Linked DNA regions of Variovorax paradoxus. The protein of the gene in region 2 binds, or shares a complex with, the protein of the main gene of each other region. Links are inferred from orthologs where the notes say so. Each region holds a gene or a part of one and is shown on either strand. Other genes may lie near its edges.

The links.
Region 1: the proteins of cgtA (region 2) and ybiB are in contact, whole or in part, in a crystal structure (PDB 8BFT), measured with the Escherichia coli proteins. The link is inferred for Variovorax paradoxus from one-to-one orthologs.

What each region holds. Positions count from the first base shown.
Region 1 is NZ_LR743507.1:4,305,825-4,312,655, reverse strand. The notes cover bases 1,862-4,809. They hold ybiB (DNA-binding protein YbiB), read right to left. Parts: upstream 3,815-4,809; coding sequence 2,909-3,814; downstream 1,862-2,908. Other genes in these bases: AACL56_RS19995 (nitrate reductase), read right to left, coding at 4,002-4,809; cobA (uroporphyrinogen-III C-methyltransferase), read right to left, coding at 2,100-2,912; AACL56_RS20010 (ABC transporter ATP-binding protein), read right to left, coding at 1,862-2,005. Also shown: AACL56_RS20015 (ABC transporter substrate-binding protein), read right to left, coding at 1-792; more of AACL56_RS20010, read right to left, coding at 887-1,861; more of AACL56_RS19995, read right to left, coding at 4,810-6,806.
Region 2 is NZ_LR743507.1:4,890,298-4,897,072, forward strand. Bases 1,162-4,053 are described here. They hold cgtA (Obg family GTPase CgtA), read right to left. Parts: upstream 3,200-4,053; coding sequence 2,123-3,199; downstream 1,162-2,122. Other genes in these bases: proB (glutamate 5-kinase), read right to left, coding at 1,162-2,033; rpmA (50S ribosomal protein L27), read right to left, coding at 3,271-3,531; rplU (50S ribosomal protein L21), read right to left, coding at 3,544-3,855; AACL56_RS23125 (polyprenyl synthetase family protein), read left to right, coding at 4,047-4,053. Outside these bases: AACL56_RS23095 (RNA pyrophosphohydrolase), read left to right, coding at 1-302; AACL56_RS23100 (CNP1-like family protein), read left to right, coding at 250-843; more of proB, read right to left, coding at 894-1,161; more of AACL56_RS23125, read left to right, coding at 4,054-5,039; type IV-A pilus assembly ATPase PilB, read left to right, coding at 5,283-6,775. UniProt on the Escherichia coli protein: An essential GTPase which binds GTP, GDP and possibly (p)ppGpp with moderate affinity, with high nucleotide exchange rates and a fairly low GTP hydrolysis rate.

The DNA.
Region 1 (6,831 bases), 580 kb from region 2 along the record:
GTTGACCGATTCGTTGAAGTCCTTCCACAGCGCGCGGAACTGGCCGGCCTTCTTGGCTTCGATGAGGGTCTTGATCGTCAGGTCGATCTCGGCCTTGGTCATGTTGCCCTTGTCGGCGTACTTGTGGATGCCCTTGGCTTCCACCACCATCGCGGCGTCCATGATGCCGATCGAGGGAATGTTCAGGATCGCGGTCTTGCCCTTGAACTCGGGGTTCAGCAGTTCGGCCCACGAGCCGATGGGGCGCTTGATGAGGTCGGGGCGGATGCCCAGCGTGTCGGCGTTGTAGGTCGTCGGGATGAGCGACATGTACTGCGTGGCCGCCTTGGCGAAGGCCTTGCTCTTCTCGCCCTCGAGGTAGATCACCTTCACCGGCGCCGTGCCCTGGTCGCCCACCTTCTTGCCGGCCACTTCGCCCTTGGTGAACAGCGAGGTGATCTTGTCCGCATTCTTCACGCGCTTCGTGTCGATGCCCTTGAGGTTGCCGGTCGGCACGATCTTCTTGAGCGAGAAGAACTCGGTATCGATCAGGTCGAAGCTGTTGGGCGCGGTCACGGCGCGCTTGGTCACGTCGTCGGTGGTCACGGCCACGTACTGGATCTCGATGCCGGTGTCGGCCTTGAACTTCTCGGCGATGGCCTTGTCCTGGTTCACCGCGGTGCCCAGGTAGCGCAGCACGATCTTTTCCTGTGCGTGCACGAAGGGCGCGATGCCCGTGGCCAGGATGCCGGCGGTGCCCTGCAGCAGCGTGCGGCGCTTGAAGCCGGGGGACGATTCGATGGGGTCGGTCATTGCAAAGTCTCCGTGAAAGAAGTGGCTGAAGAGTGGCTGGGAAGGGACGGGTGAAAAATCCTGTTCGGTGTCGCGCTGTGAGGCTGCTGCGCGCTCAGAGCGTCATGGCGATCGCGGCGTTGTCGTCGCGCCGCGCTGCGGGGGCGGGTGCCGTCGCGGGGGTGCGCTGCCCCGGCGGCTTGACGCCCGGGCCCAGGGGGCGTGCATCGGCATCGGCCCACGACAGGCGCACGGCATCGCCCGGCGCGTAGGGCTTTGCCAGAAAGGCCGCCTCGCCAAGCAGCACCGAGACGCCCTGGCGCGCCGGCGCTGCGGCATCCAGCGCCAGGCCGAGCAGCACGTAGGTGCCCTGGTATTCGACGTCGGTCACGGTGGCGGCAAGTCCGCCGGACTCGCCGGCGTCCGACGCGGGCGCGATCCGCATGTGGTCGCTGCGCACGGCGATGGCTCCGCCAGGGGTGTCGAACACGTTGTGCCCGCCCATGAACCGCGCCACAAACTCGCTGGCCGGGTGGTTGTAGATGGCGTGCGGCGAGCCGACCTGCTCGATCACCCCGTGGTTCATCACCACCATGGTGTCGGCCAGCGCCATCGCCTCTTCCTGAGAGTGCGTGACGTGCACGAAGGTCAGCCCCAGCTCCTTCTGCCAGCGCCGCAGCTCGGCGCGCATCTGGATGCGCAGGAACGGATCGAGCGCCGACAGCGGCTCGTCGAGCAGCAGCACGCGCGGCTCGGTGATGAGCGCACGCGCCAGCGCCACGCGCTGCTGCTGGCCTCCCGAAAGCTCGCCGGGCTTGCGCGCCGCCAGATGGCCCATGGCGACACGCTCCAGCAGATCGCTGGCGCGCTTCTGGCGCTCGGCCTTGCCGATGCCTTTCATCTTCAGGCTGAAGGCCACGTTGTCGGTGGCCGAAAGGTGCGGGAAGAGCGCGAAGCTCTGGAACATCATCGCCGTGCCGCGCGCGGCAGCGGGCAGGTTGGTGATGTTGCGGTTGTCCAGCAGGATGTCGCCGCTGCTCACCGACTCGTGGCCGGCGATCATGCGCAGCGTGGTGCTCTTGCCGCAGCCCGACGGTCCCAGCAGGCAGCAGTAGCTGCCGCTGGCGATGCGCAGATCGATCTGGTCGACGGCGGCCGGGGTACCGGGTGCGTAGCGCTTGGTCAGCGCGACGATCTCGACGGCGGCGGGGACGGGCGTGGCGACGGCATTCATTGCCGGTGGCTCAGCACGATCCATGCCACGCCGCACCAATCCGGGGTGCGGCCGGTCCGCGGCTGCGGGGGACGGCGGCGCGGCCGCCTCGGACTCAGGTGCCGAACCTGCCCGTGCTCGCCGGCAGCTCGGCCGCGGCGAGGCCGCGCAGCACGTCGCCCACGACGATCACCGCGGGGCTCGCCAGTCCGGCTTCGGCGATGCTGCTCTTCAACCGGCCCAGCGTGGTCGCGACGTGCCGCTGGTGCGGCAGGCTCGCATGCTGGACGACGGCCGCCGGCGTGTCCGCCGGCAGGCCGTGCAGCAGTTCGCGCTCGATGTGGGCTGCACCCGACACGCCCATGTAGATCACCAGCGTGAGCCGTGCGTCGTGCGCCATGGCGGCCAGCGCGCGCCAGTCGGTCGGCTCCTCGGCGGCGCCGGCGCCCGTCTTCGCGTGGCCGGTGACGAACACCACGCCCTGGGCATGGTCGCGGTGCGTGAGCGGCACGCCCAGCCCGCTCACCGCGGCCAGGCCGGCGGTGATGCCGTTGACCACCACGCATTCGATGCCGGCCTCGCGCAGGTGTTCGACCTCCTCGCCGCCGCGCCCGAATATGAACGGGTCGCCGCCCTTGAGCCGCACCACGGTCTCGCCTTCGCGCACCGCGGTGATCATCAGCCGCTCGATGAAGGCCTGTGGCGTGCTCTTGCAGCCGCCGCGCTTGCCCACGTGCACGATGCGCGCGCCGGGGCGGGCATAGGCCAGGATCTCGTCGTTCACGAGGTCGTCGACCAGCAGCACGGTGGCGGCCTGGATCGCCTTCACGGCCTTGACCGTCAGCAGTTCCGGGTCGCCGGGGCCGGCGCCCACCAGCGTGCAGCGTCCGGTGATGAAAGGCAGGGTGGGGTGGGCGTTGTTGTTCATGCGTGGGATGCCAGTTGCGTGATGTGCCCGACCTGCGTCGCGATGGCCTCGGGTACGGGAAGCTCGCCGGCCAGCACGCGGCGCGTGTAGTCGGCGGTGGTGGCGACGTCGATCTCCCTGGGCAGGCCGGGCACGTCCGCGGCGGTGCCGGGCTGCTGGGCCTGCAGTTCGGTGCGCACGCCGCGCACGAAGCCGTCGATCTGCGCGGTGCGGCGTGGGTCGGACACCACTTCGCCTTCGAGGCCGCGCGAGAGCAGGGCGGTCATGGCCGTGAGCTCGAAGGTCTCGCCCATGGTGCGTGCGTATTCGGGATGCGTGTAGCTGGCCACCACCACGCAGGAGCCGGCGCCGGGCTGCATCAGCTTCACCACGCTGTGGCCCGGATTGCGCAGGCCGACCACGCGGCGCACGTCGAGCAGGCGCTTCAGGGCGGGGTTCAGCAGCTCGGTGGGCGCGAAGGCCGCTTCGCCGCTGGCGACGGGGCGGATGGCGGTCATCGGCGTCACGCCGAGTGCGGCGAGCACGTTCGACGCCAGCACGCGGGAGGTTTCGCTGGCGCTGCCATGCACCAGCACCGGCAGGCCTTCGCGCGCCAGCAGCAGCGCCAGCAGCGGCGTGAGCACCGGGAGCTTGCGTGCGCCGTTGTAGCTGGGCAGCACCACCAGCGGGCGGTCACCGGGCGGGATTCGCTCCAGCCGCGCGTGGGTGGCGTCGAGGAAGCCGGCCATCTCCTCGGGCGTCTCGCCCTTGATGCGCATGGCCAGGCAGAAGGCGCCGAGCTCCAGGTCGGTGACGGTGCCGTCCAGCACCTGGCCGAAGAGATCGGTGGCCGCTTCGCGCGTGAGCGGCCTGGCGCCTCGCGCGCCGCGGCCGATTTCCTTGATGTATTGGCTGATTCCCATGGGTGGGTGGATTGTCCTGCAAGGCTTATGCCGGAACTTCATTCGGCTTATGCATCGGATTCGCTCCTTCTCCCGTTGGGGGAAGGCAGGGATGGGGCCTGGGCTCGGCGGCCTCGAAGGCTGCGCGGCGGTGGAGGCCGCTTGCCCCACCCCATCCCTCCCCCAGAGGAGGGGGCGAAGACCGGGGTCATGAGGCGGCCGTCTCCACCGCCTCCACCTCCACCGGCGTCGCCCGCACCATCCGCTTGAGTTCCGGAATGCACGAGCCGCAATTGGTGCCGCATTTCAGCGCTCCCTGCAGCCTGGCCAGCCGCTCGTCCGGCGTGCCGCTGCAGCGCACCAGTTCGGACTGGATCGCCGCGTCGGCCACGTCGAAGCAGGTGCACACCGTCCTGCCGCGCGACTGCACCGCCACCGGCGCGCGCGCGCCCGGCGACAGCAGCATGCGTCCGTAGGTCTGCGCGGGCAGCTCCTCGCGCAGCAGCGTTGCGATCCAGGCCTCGGCGCTGGTGTCGCCGCCCAGCAGGAAGGCCTCCAGCGCCGCGCTGCCGTCGACGCGGCGCACCAGCCGCGCGCAGCGGCGCTGGCCGCGGCGGCGGTCGGCATAGCGCAGGATGTCTGCAGCCTGCAGGCCGAGCAGCCCTTCGATCTTCTCTAGCAGCGCGTCATCGGGCGCCTCGTGGGCGGCGGCGCGAAAGAGCAGGCCGCTGCGCGCCTGGCCTTGCGTGCTGCCCGCAAACGGCACGCAGACTGCGAACGGGAACATTGCCATCAGCGGCTGCAGCGCGCGCTGCGCGGCAAGCGCCTCGCCCGCCGGCAGCCACGCCATGCCCAGCAGCGACCAGGGCAGTTCGGCCTTGAGGATCTTCACCGCCGTGTGCTTCAGCTCGGGTTGCTTCGAGCTGGGGCAGAAGGCGGGCGTCGTCAGCGCATTGATGCCCGCGAGCCGCGTGCCGGTCGACGAGCAGCCGCCCAGGTATTCCTCGCCCCAGTGCATCGCGATGAAGGCCTGGTTCAGCCCCACCTCGGCGCTGGCGCGCGCCGGCAGCAGGATCGAGCCGCGCTTCGAGGTGACATGCACCAGGTCGCCTTCGCCGATCTGGCGGCGCGCCATGTCCTGCGCATGCAACTGCACGGCGGGTTCGGGCACATGCCCGAAAAGCCGGCCGGCGGTACCGGTGCGGCTCATGCCGTGCCACTGGTCGCGCAGGCGGCCGGTATTGAGCGAGAACGGGTAGCGCGCCTCGCGGGCCTCGGCCACCGGCCGGTAGACGGTGTCGACGAAGCGCGCGCGACCGTCCGGCGTGGGAAACACGCCGTCTTCGTACAGGCGCACGCGGCCGACGGTGTCGCCTTCCTTCATCGGCCATTGCTGGGGGCCGGCGGTCTCCAGCATCGCGTAGCTCATGCCGGTGATGTCCAGGTCGCGCCCGCGCGTCGACTCGCGGTGCTCGTTCCACACCTGCTCGGGCGTCTCGTACGGAAACAGCGTGAAGCCGCGGCCCAGCTGCCGCTCGAGGCGGTGGGCGAAGGCCACCGCGATCGACCAGTCGTTGCGCGCCTCGCCCGGCGCCGGCACGGCAGGGCGCACGCGCGAGATGCGGCGCTCGCTGTTGGTCACGGTGCCTTCCTTCTCGCCCCAGGTGGTGGCAGGCAGGAGCAGGTCGGCGAAGGCGCAGGTGGCCGTGGTGGCGAAGGCCTCCTGCACCACGACGAACTCGGCGCGCTCCAGCGCGCGGCGCACTGTGGCCTGGTCGGGCATCGACTGCGCAGGATTGGTGCACGCGATCCAGAGGGCGCGGATCTCGCCATCGGCCGCGGCCTGGAACATCTCCACGGCCGTCCTGCCGGGCTTCCCGGGCACCGAAGGCACGCCCCACAGCGCGGCCACCTCGGCCCGGTGCGCGGGGTTGGCCATGTCGCGGTGCGCGCTCAGCAGGTTGGCCAGTCCGCCCACCTCTCGACCGCCCATGGCGTTGGGCTGGCCGGTCAGCGAGAACGGTCCCGCGCCGGGGCGGCCGATCTGCGCGGTGGCCAGGTGCAGGTTGATGAGCGACGCGTTCTTCGCGGTGCCGCTCGACGACTGGTTCAGGCCCTGGCAATACAGGCTCAGCGTGGCCGCGGAGGTGGCGAAGAGCCGCGCCGCTGCGAGCAGGTCGTACACCGGAATGCCGCAGACCTGCGCCACCTTCCCGGGTGTGCACTCGCGCACCGTGGCTTCGAGCGCCCCGAAGCCGCTGGTGTGCGCCGCGATGTAGGCCGCGTCGGTCCAGCCTTCGCGCAGCATCAGGTGCAGCATGCCGTTGAACAGCATCACGTCGGTGCCGGGCTGGATGGGCAGGAACAGGTCGGCGATCTCGGCCGTGTCGGTGCGGCGCGGATCGGCCACGACGATCTTCAGCGCCGGGTTCGCGGCTTTCGCGTCCTCGATGCGGCGAAAAAGTATGGGGTGCGCCCAGGCCGTGTTGCTGCCGACGATGAACAGGCACTGCGCATGCTTCAGGTCGTCGTAGCAAGTCGGCGGTGCATCGGCGCCCAGTGCCTGCTTGTAGCCGGCCACCGCGCTGCTCATGCACAGCCGCGAGTTGGTGTCGATGTTGTTGGTGCCCACCAGCCCCTTGGCGAGCTTGTTGAAGACATAGTAGTCCTCTGTGAGCAGCTGGCCCGACACATAGAAGCCTGCCGCGTCCGGCCCGTGCTCGCGCACAACCTGGGCGAACTTGCCGGCGGCGAGGTCGAGTGCGCTGTCCCACGAGGTTGCGACGGGCGCCTCGCCGCGTGAGAGGCGCTGCATCGGCTGCAGCAGACGCGTCTGCCGCGTGACCGTGGCGCTGGCCGTGAGGTGCAGTGTCGAGCCCTTGGTGCACAGGCGCCCGAAGTTCGCCGGGTGGTCGGGATCGCCGCGCACGCCGGTGATCTCGGTGCCGTCCGATTCGATGATGACCCCGCAGCCGACGCCGCAGTAAGGGCAGGTGGAGCGCGTCTCGCGCATCGTGGCGCTCGCGGGACTCACGCTG
Region 2 (6,775 bases):
CTTGGCGCTGGCACGACTACTGGGTGCCGCTCGACGTGGTCGTCGAGTTCAAGCGCGGCGTCTACGAGATGGCGCTCACCGAGCTTGCTCGCTACCTGCCGCGGCAGGATTTCCGCAACCGCTTCCTGCGCAGCAACGTGCGCGCTCGCGAGTTCGAGCGCCACCCGCTGGACGCCGGAGCCCCTCCCGGACTCGACCTGCCGCCCGGCGGGAGCTTCGATCCGCATCCCGACATTCCTTCAGCGAGCGATGAACCTTCCCTTCCCCACAACAAAGCGCCCTTCCTTCCGACGCAACGCTGAGCGCGCCCTTCTGCTTCTGTGCTTCGGCGTGCTGGCAGGCTGCGCCTCGGGCACGCACGACACCGACAACGCCGACTGGGCTCAATCGGGTTTGCCGCCGCCGCCCAAGCGCTACGAAACGGACAAGGAATGGGAGGAAACTGCCACACCGCCACCTCCGGCCTTCAGCGAAAGCCGGTTGCTGCCGATCCAGATGCCCTCATACATGAGCCTCCAGTTCGGCCTGGACCCGAAGACGATCGCCATCACCGGCGACGGCATCGTGCGCTATGTGGTCGTGGCGCACAACAAGAGCGGCGGCGCACTCAATGCCTTCTACGAAGGCGTCCGTTGCTCGACTGCGGAAATGAAAAGCTATGCCCGCTACAACAATGGCGCCTGGCAGGATTCGCCCAAGCCCGAGTGGAAGCGTCTGAACGACATGAATTCGAGCTATACCCGGGCGCTGGCAACGCAGGCACTGTGCCGCGGCAATGCGCCGCGTGCGTCGGTCGGCGACATGGTCCAGAACATCCGCAATCCGATTCGGGAAGTGCAGTAGCCTGCACCGGGTCAAACAAGAACGGGGCCTTGAGCCCCGTTGTTTTTTGATCAGCCTGGCATCAACACCATGTTGTCGCGGTGGACCATTTCGGGTTCCGCCACATAGCCCAGCAGCCGCTCGAATTCGGTCGATGGCTTGCGGCACAGCAACCGCGCCTCCACGCTCGAGTAGTTGGCCAGGCCGCGGGCCAATTCGACACCGTCGGCATCGCGCACTGCAATGACATCGCCGCGCGAGAATTCGCCCGACACGCCGGTCATGCCGATCGGCAACAAGCTCTTGCCTTCCGCGCGCACCTTGGCGGCGGCCCCCGCATCGACGACCACCGCGCCACGCAGTTGCAGGTGATCGGCCATCCAGCGCTTGCGGGCCTGGTGCTTGGCAGTCTGTGCCACCAGCAAGGTGCCGATGGCTTCGCCGCGCGTAAGGCGCAACAGGGCTTCGGGCTCGCGGCCCCAGGCGATGACGGTGGAGGCGCCCGAGCCGGCCGCACGCTTGGCCGCGAGAATCTTGGTGATCATTCCACCGCGACCGATGCTGGACCCGGCGCCGCCGGCCATGGCTTCCAGCGCAGGGTCTCCGGCGGCGGCCTCATGGACGAACCGGGCATCGGGATCCTTGCGCGGATCGGCGGTGTACAGGCCCTTCTGGTCGGTCAGGATGACCAAAGCATCGGCCTCGACCAGGTTGGCCACGAGCGCGCCGAGCGTGTCGTTGTCGCCGAACTTGATCTCGTCATTGACGACCGTGTCATTTTCATTGATGACAGGCACCACGCCCAGCTTGAGCAAGGTGACCAGCGTCGAACGCGCGTTCAGATACCGCTCACGGTCGGCCAGGTCGGCATGCGTGAGGAGCACCTGTGCGCTGCCGATCTCGTTTTCGCGCAGCTTGGTTTCGTACATCTGGGCCAGGCCCATCTGGCCGACGGCAGCCGCTGCCTGCAGTTCGTTGATTTCGTGCGGACGGGTGCGCCAGCCGAGTCGCTTCATGCCCTCGGCGATCGCGCCGCTCGACACCATGACGACCTCGCGGCCATCACGCACCAGCGCAGCGAGTTGCCTGCACCATTCGCCGATGGCTGCCTCGTCGAGACCGCGGCCCTCGTTGGTCACGAGGCTGGAGCCCACCTTGACGACGATTCGGCGGGCATCCCGCAAGGCAGTGGATCCGGAGTTCGAGGTCATTGTCGGGCGATGCTGTCGTGAGGGCTGCGAGGGTTGCTATCTGTCTGTCTGTTGAAGGCGCCTACCGGCCGGGGGCGCCGCGGTATTGCTCAGGCGCCCTCGGGCGGCAGCGGCGCAAAGCGCGGATCGACAACCACCGGCGCGTGCTCGGCGACCTGCTCGGCCTTGACCTGCTGGTAGATCGCCTGCACCAGATGCTCGCAGCCTTCGCGGGTGAGCGCCGAGATCTCGAATACAGGCCCCTTGAAGCGCAGGCGCTTCACGAAGTCCTTGACACGCGCTGCGCGCTCTTCGGCTGGCACCATGTCGAGCTTGTTGAGCACGAGCCAGCGTGGCTTCTCGTAGAGCGCAGCGTCGTACTTCTTGAGTTCGCCCACGATGGCCTTGGCCTGAGCGACCGGATCGACGGCGTCGTCGAACGGCGCCATGTCGACCACATGCAGCAGCAAGCGTGTGCGCTGGAGGTGACGCAGGAAGAGGTGCCCCAGGCCGGCCCCTTCGGCGGCGCCCTCGATCAGCCCCGGCAGGTCTGCCACCACGAAGCTCTGCTCCGGACCCACGCGTACCACACCAAGGTTCGGGTGCAGCGTGGTGAACGGGTAGTCCGCAATGCGTGGACGCGCGTTGGAAATGGCGCTGATCAGTGTCGACTTGCCGGCATTCGGCATTCCGAGCAGGCCCACATCGGCAAGCACCTTCAACTCGAGCTTGACGCTGCGTTTCTCGCCGGGCCAGCCTGGCGTCTTCTGGCGCGGGGCGCGGTTGATCGCACTCTTGAACCGCATGTTGCCGAAGCCGCCATCGCCACCTTTCGCGATGGTGATGACTTCGCCTTCCTTCAGCAGTTCAAACAGCACCTCGCCGGTTTCGGCATCGGAGATGATCGTGCCGACCGGCATCTTGAGCGTGATGTCGTCGCCCGCGGCACCGAACATGTCGGAGCCCATGCCGTGCTCGCCGCGCTTGGCCTCATGGCGGCGGGAGTAGCGGAAGTCGACGAGCGTGTTGAGGTTGGAATCGGCCACCGCGAACACGTGGCCGCCTCGGCCGCCGTCGCCGCCATTGGGGCCGCCGAATTCCTTGTACTTCTCATGACGGAACGACACGCAGCCGTTGCCGCCATCGCCGGCGGCGATGTCGATGAAGGCTTCGTCGACGAACTTCATGGGATGTCCAGTTTACAAATGAAGAAGCCCCGGCAATGCGGGGCCTCGGGTGATCGAAGTGACTTCGGGGCTTAAGCCGCGGGGGTCACGTTGACCGTGTGCTTGTTCAGAGCACCCTTTTGACCGAACGACACGTGGCCGTCGACCAGAGCGAAGAGCGTGTGGTCCTTGCCCACACCGACGTTCACGCCGGGGTGGAACTGGGTGCCGCGCTGACGCACGATGATCGAGCCCGCGCTGATCAACTCGCCGCCGAAAGCCTTCACGCCGAGCATCTTGGGCTTGGAATCGCGCCCGTTTCGCGTTGAGCCGCCGCCTTTTTTCTGTGCCATGGAATATTCTCCTTAGCCGGCGATCGCGCCGATTTGCAGTTCGGTGAACTGCTGGCGATGGCCTTGACGTTTCTGATAGTGCTTGCGACGGCGCATCTTGAAGATGCGAACCTTGTCGTGCTTGCCGTGCGACAGTACCGTGACTGTCACCGTTGCGCCGGACACCAGGGGCGTGCCAACCTTGATTTCAGCGCCGTTTCCGACGGCCAGAACCTGGTCGATCACGATTTCCTGGCCTACGTCCGCAGCAATCTGTTCTACTTTGATTTTCTCGCCGGAAGCAACGCGATACTGCTTGCCGCCGGTTTTTATGACCGCGTACATGTAAACCTCTTAGAAATGAGTCTCCGCGGCGAATTCCGCAGAGCCCAAGATTATATCGCGGTTCATGATCACTCACTACCCCCTGCCCTGCTTACGACCGAAAGGCTGCAGCGGCTCCCTATAATTTCACGCTTCCGGCTCTCTCTTGACTTGGGCCGCCATCCCTCCCAGCAGCGCCCTGCGCCCACGCCTTGCCAGTTCCCGCCGCCGACACCTCCCCCACCGCCACAGTGCTGGACCTGATTGCCGGCGACATGGTCGAAGTCGACCGTGTAATTGCCCGACGCCTCGACACGGGCGTGCCGCTGGTCAGCCAGGTTTCCAGATACATCATCTCCGCTGGCGGCAAACGCCTGCGGCCGGCGCTGCTGCTTCTGATGTCGGGCGCGCTCGGCCACACCGGCGAACAACGCTTTAACCTGGCCGCCGTGGTGGAGTTCATTCATACGGCCACGCTGTTGCACGATGACGTGGTCGATGAATCGACCCTGCGCCGTGGTCGCGCCACCGCAAATGAATCGTTCGGCAATCCGGCCAGCGTGCTGGTAGGCGACTTTCTGTATTCACGCGCATTCCAGATGATGTTGGATGCAAACAACATGCGTGTAATGCAAATTCTGGCCGAAGCGACGAACGTGATTGCCGAGGGCGAAGTGCTTCAGTTGATGAACATGCACGACGCATCGCTGGACGAAGCCGCGTACCTGCGCGTGATTCGCTCGAAGACCGCCAAGTTGTTCGAAGCCAGCACGCGTCTTGCTGCGGTATTGGCAGGCGCCGCCCCCGAGGTCGAGGAAGCCTGCGCCACTTATGGACAAGCGCTCGGGACCGCGTTCCAGGTGATCGACGATGTCCTCGACTACGCAGGTGATGCACTGGAAACCGGCAAGAATGTCGGCGACGATCTGCGCGAAGGCAAGACGACCTTGCCGCTCATCTTCGCTATGCAGCGAGGCACACCCGCGCAACGCGAGTTGATACGAGAGGCCATCGAGGCGGGAGACACCACGCAACTAGGCAAGATCGTCGAAATCGTTCGCGAAACCGGGGCCTTGGATGCGTCTCGTGCTGCTGCAGCAACCGAAGCCCAGCGTGCAATTCATGCATTAAAAGGATTTCCGTCCAATTTGCACGCTTCAGGTTTGCTACAATTGGCGGCTCAGTTGCTTGAGCGACGTGCCTGAACACCTCTCCTGAGTTGGCATCTAGGACGATTACTTTTTTTCTTGCAACCATCGGGGTGTAGCTTAGCCTGGTAGAGCGCTACGTTCGGGACGTAGAGGCCGGAGGTTCGAATCCTCTCACCCCGACCAGCCTTTCGGCTGGCGTAAATAAATGGCCATGCCTGTTGCTGTGTAGCGATTTACAGCACAGGAGTGTTCAGCGATGATCGTGAAGCACTTTTTCACATCTTTTGCATTCGCTGAATGGCCGCTGCCGAACTTCCCGTCAAAGAACCCACGCAGATTGCCCTTCCCGGGCTAGCGCGCGCCCTGGTTTCGGCCGGCAAACTTCCTGCCAAGTCCGCGGAGGACATCTATCAGAAGTCGCTGAGCGGCCGTACCAGTTTCATCGCCGAACTGACGGGTTCCGGCGCCGTGTCGGCCGCCGATCTTGCGCACACGCTGTCGACAGCCTTCGGCGCCCCGCTGCTCGATCTCGACGCGATTGACCCGCAGCGCCTACCCAAGGATCTTCTCGACGCCAAGCTGTGCCATGCATACCGCATCGTTGTGCTCAGCAAGCGCAACAACCGTCTCATTGTTGCGACAGCTGACCCTTCCGACCAGCAGGCGGCAGAGAAGATCAAGTTTGCGTCTCAGATGGGCGTTGACTGGGTCATCGCGGAGTACGACAAGCTGTCGCGCATGATCGAGGCCACCGCGGCGAGTGCGGCGGAGACCATCAACAGCATCGTCGGCAGCGAGTTCGAGTTCGACGACGTTTCTGCAGACACCGCGAGCGAATCCAGTGAACAGGCAATCGCGGAAGTCGAAGATGCACCGGTCGTACGCTTCCTGCACAAGATGCTGCTCGACGCGATCAGCATGCGGGCCTCGGACATCCACTTCGAGCCTTACGAACACCAGTACCGCGTGCGTTTCCGGATCGACGGAGAACTGCGTGAAATCGCGAGCCCGCCCACGGTCATCAAGGACAAGCTGGCATCACGCATCAAGGTGATTTCACGTCTCGATATTTCGGAAAAGCGCGTCCCGCAAGACGGCCGCATGAAGCTCAAGATCGGGCCCGACCGCGTCATCGACTTCCGTGTAAGCACTTTACCGACGTTGTTCGGCGAGAAGATCGTCATTCGTATTCTCGACCCCAGCAGTGCACGCCTGGGCATTGACGCGCTGGGCTACGACGCGGACGAAAAGGAGCGGCTGCTTCATGCGATCGGCCGTCCATATGGCATGGTGCTTGTTACCGGCCCAACGGGCTCGGGCAAGACGGTGTCGCTGTACACCTGCCTGAACCTTCTGAACCAACCGGGCGTGAATATCGCGACGGCGGAAGACCCGTCCGAAATCAACTTGCCCGGCGTGAACCAGGTCAACGTCAACGAGAAGGCAGGACTGACCTTTGCCGCCGCGCTGCGCGCCTTCCTGCGCCAGGATCCCGACATCATCATGGTCGGCGAAATCCGCGATCTGGAAACCGCCGACATCTCGATCAAGGCTGCCCAGACCGGTCACCTGGTCCTGTCCACGCTGCACACCAACGACGCCCCCACGACGCTCACGCGGATGCGCAACATGGGGATCGCACCGTTCAACATCGCATCGAGCGTCATCCTGATCACGGCGCAACGGCTCGCACGGCGCCTGTGCACGACGTGCAAGGCTCCCACCGACATACCGCGGGAAGCCCTGCTGGAGGCGGGCTTCCAAGAAGAAATGCTCGACGGTAGCTGGAA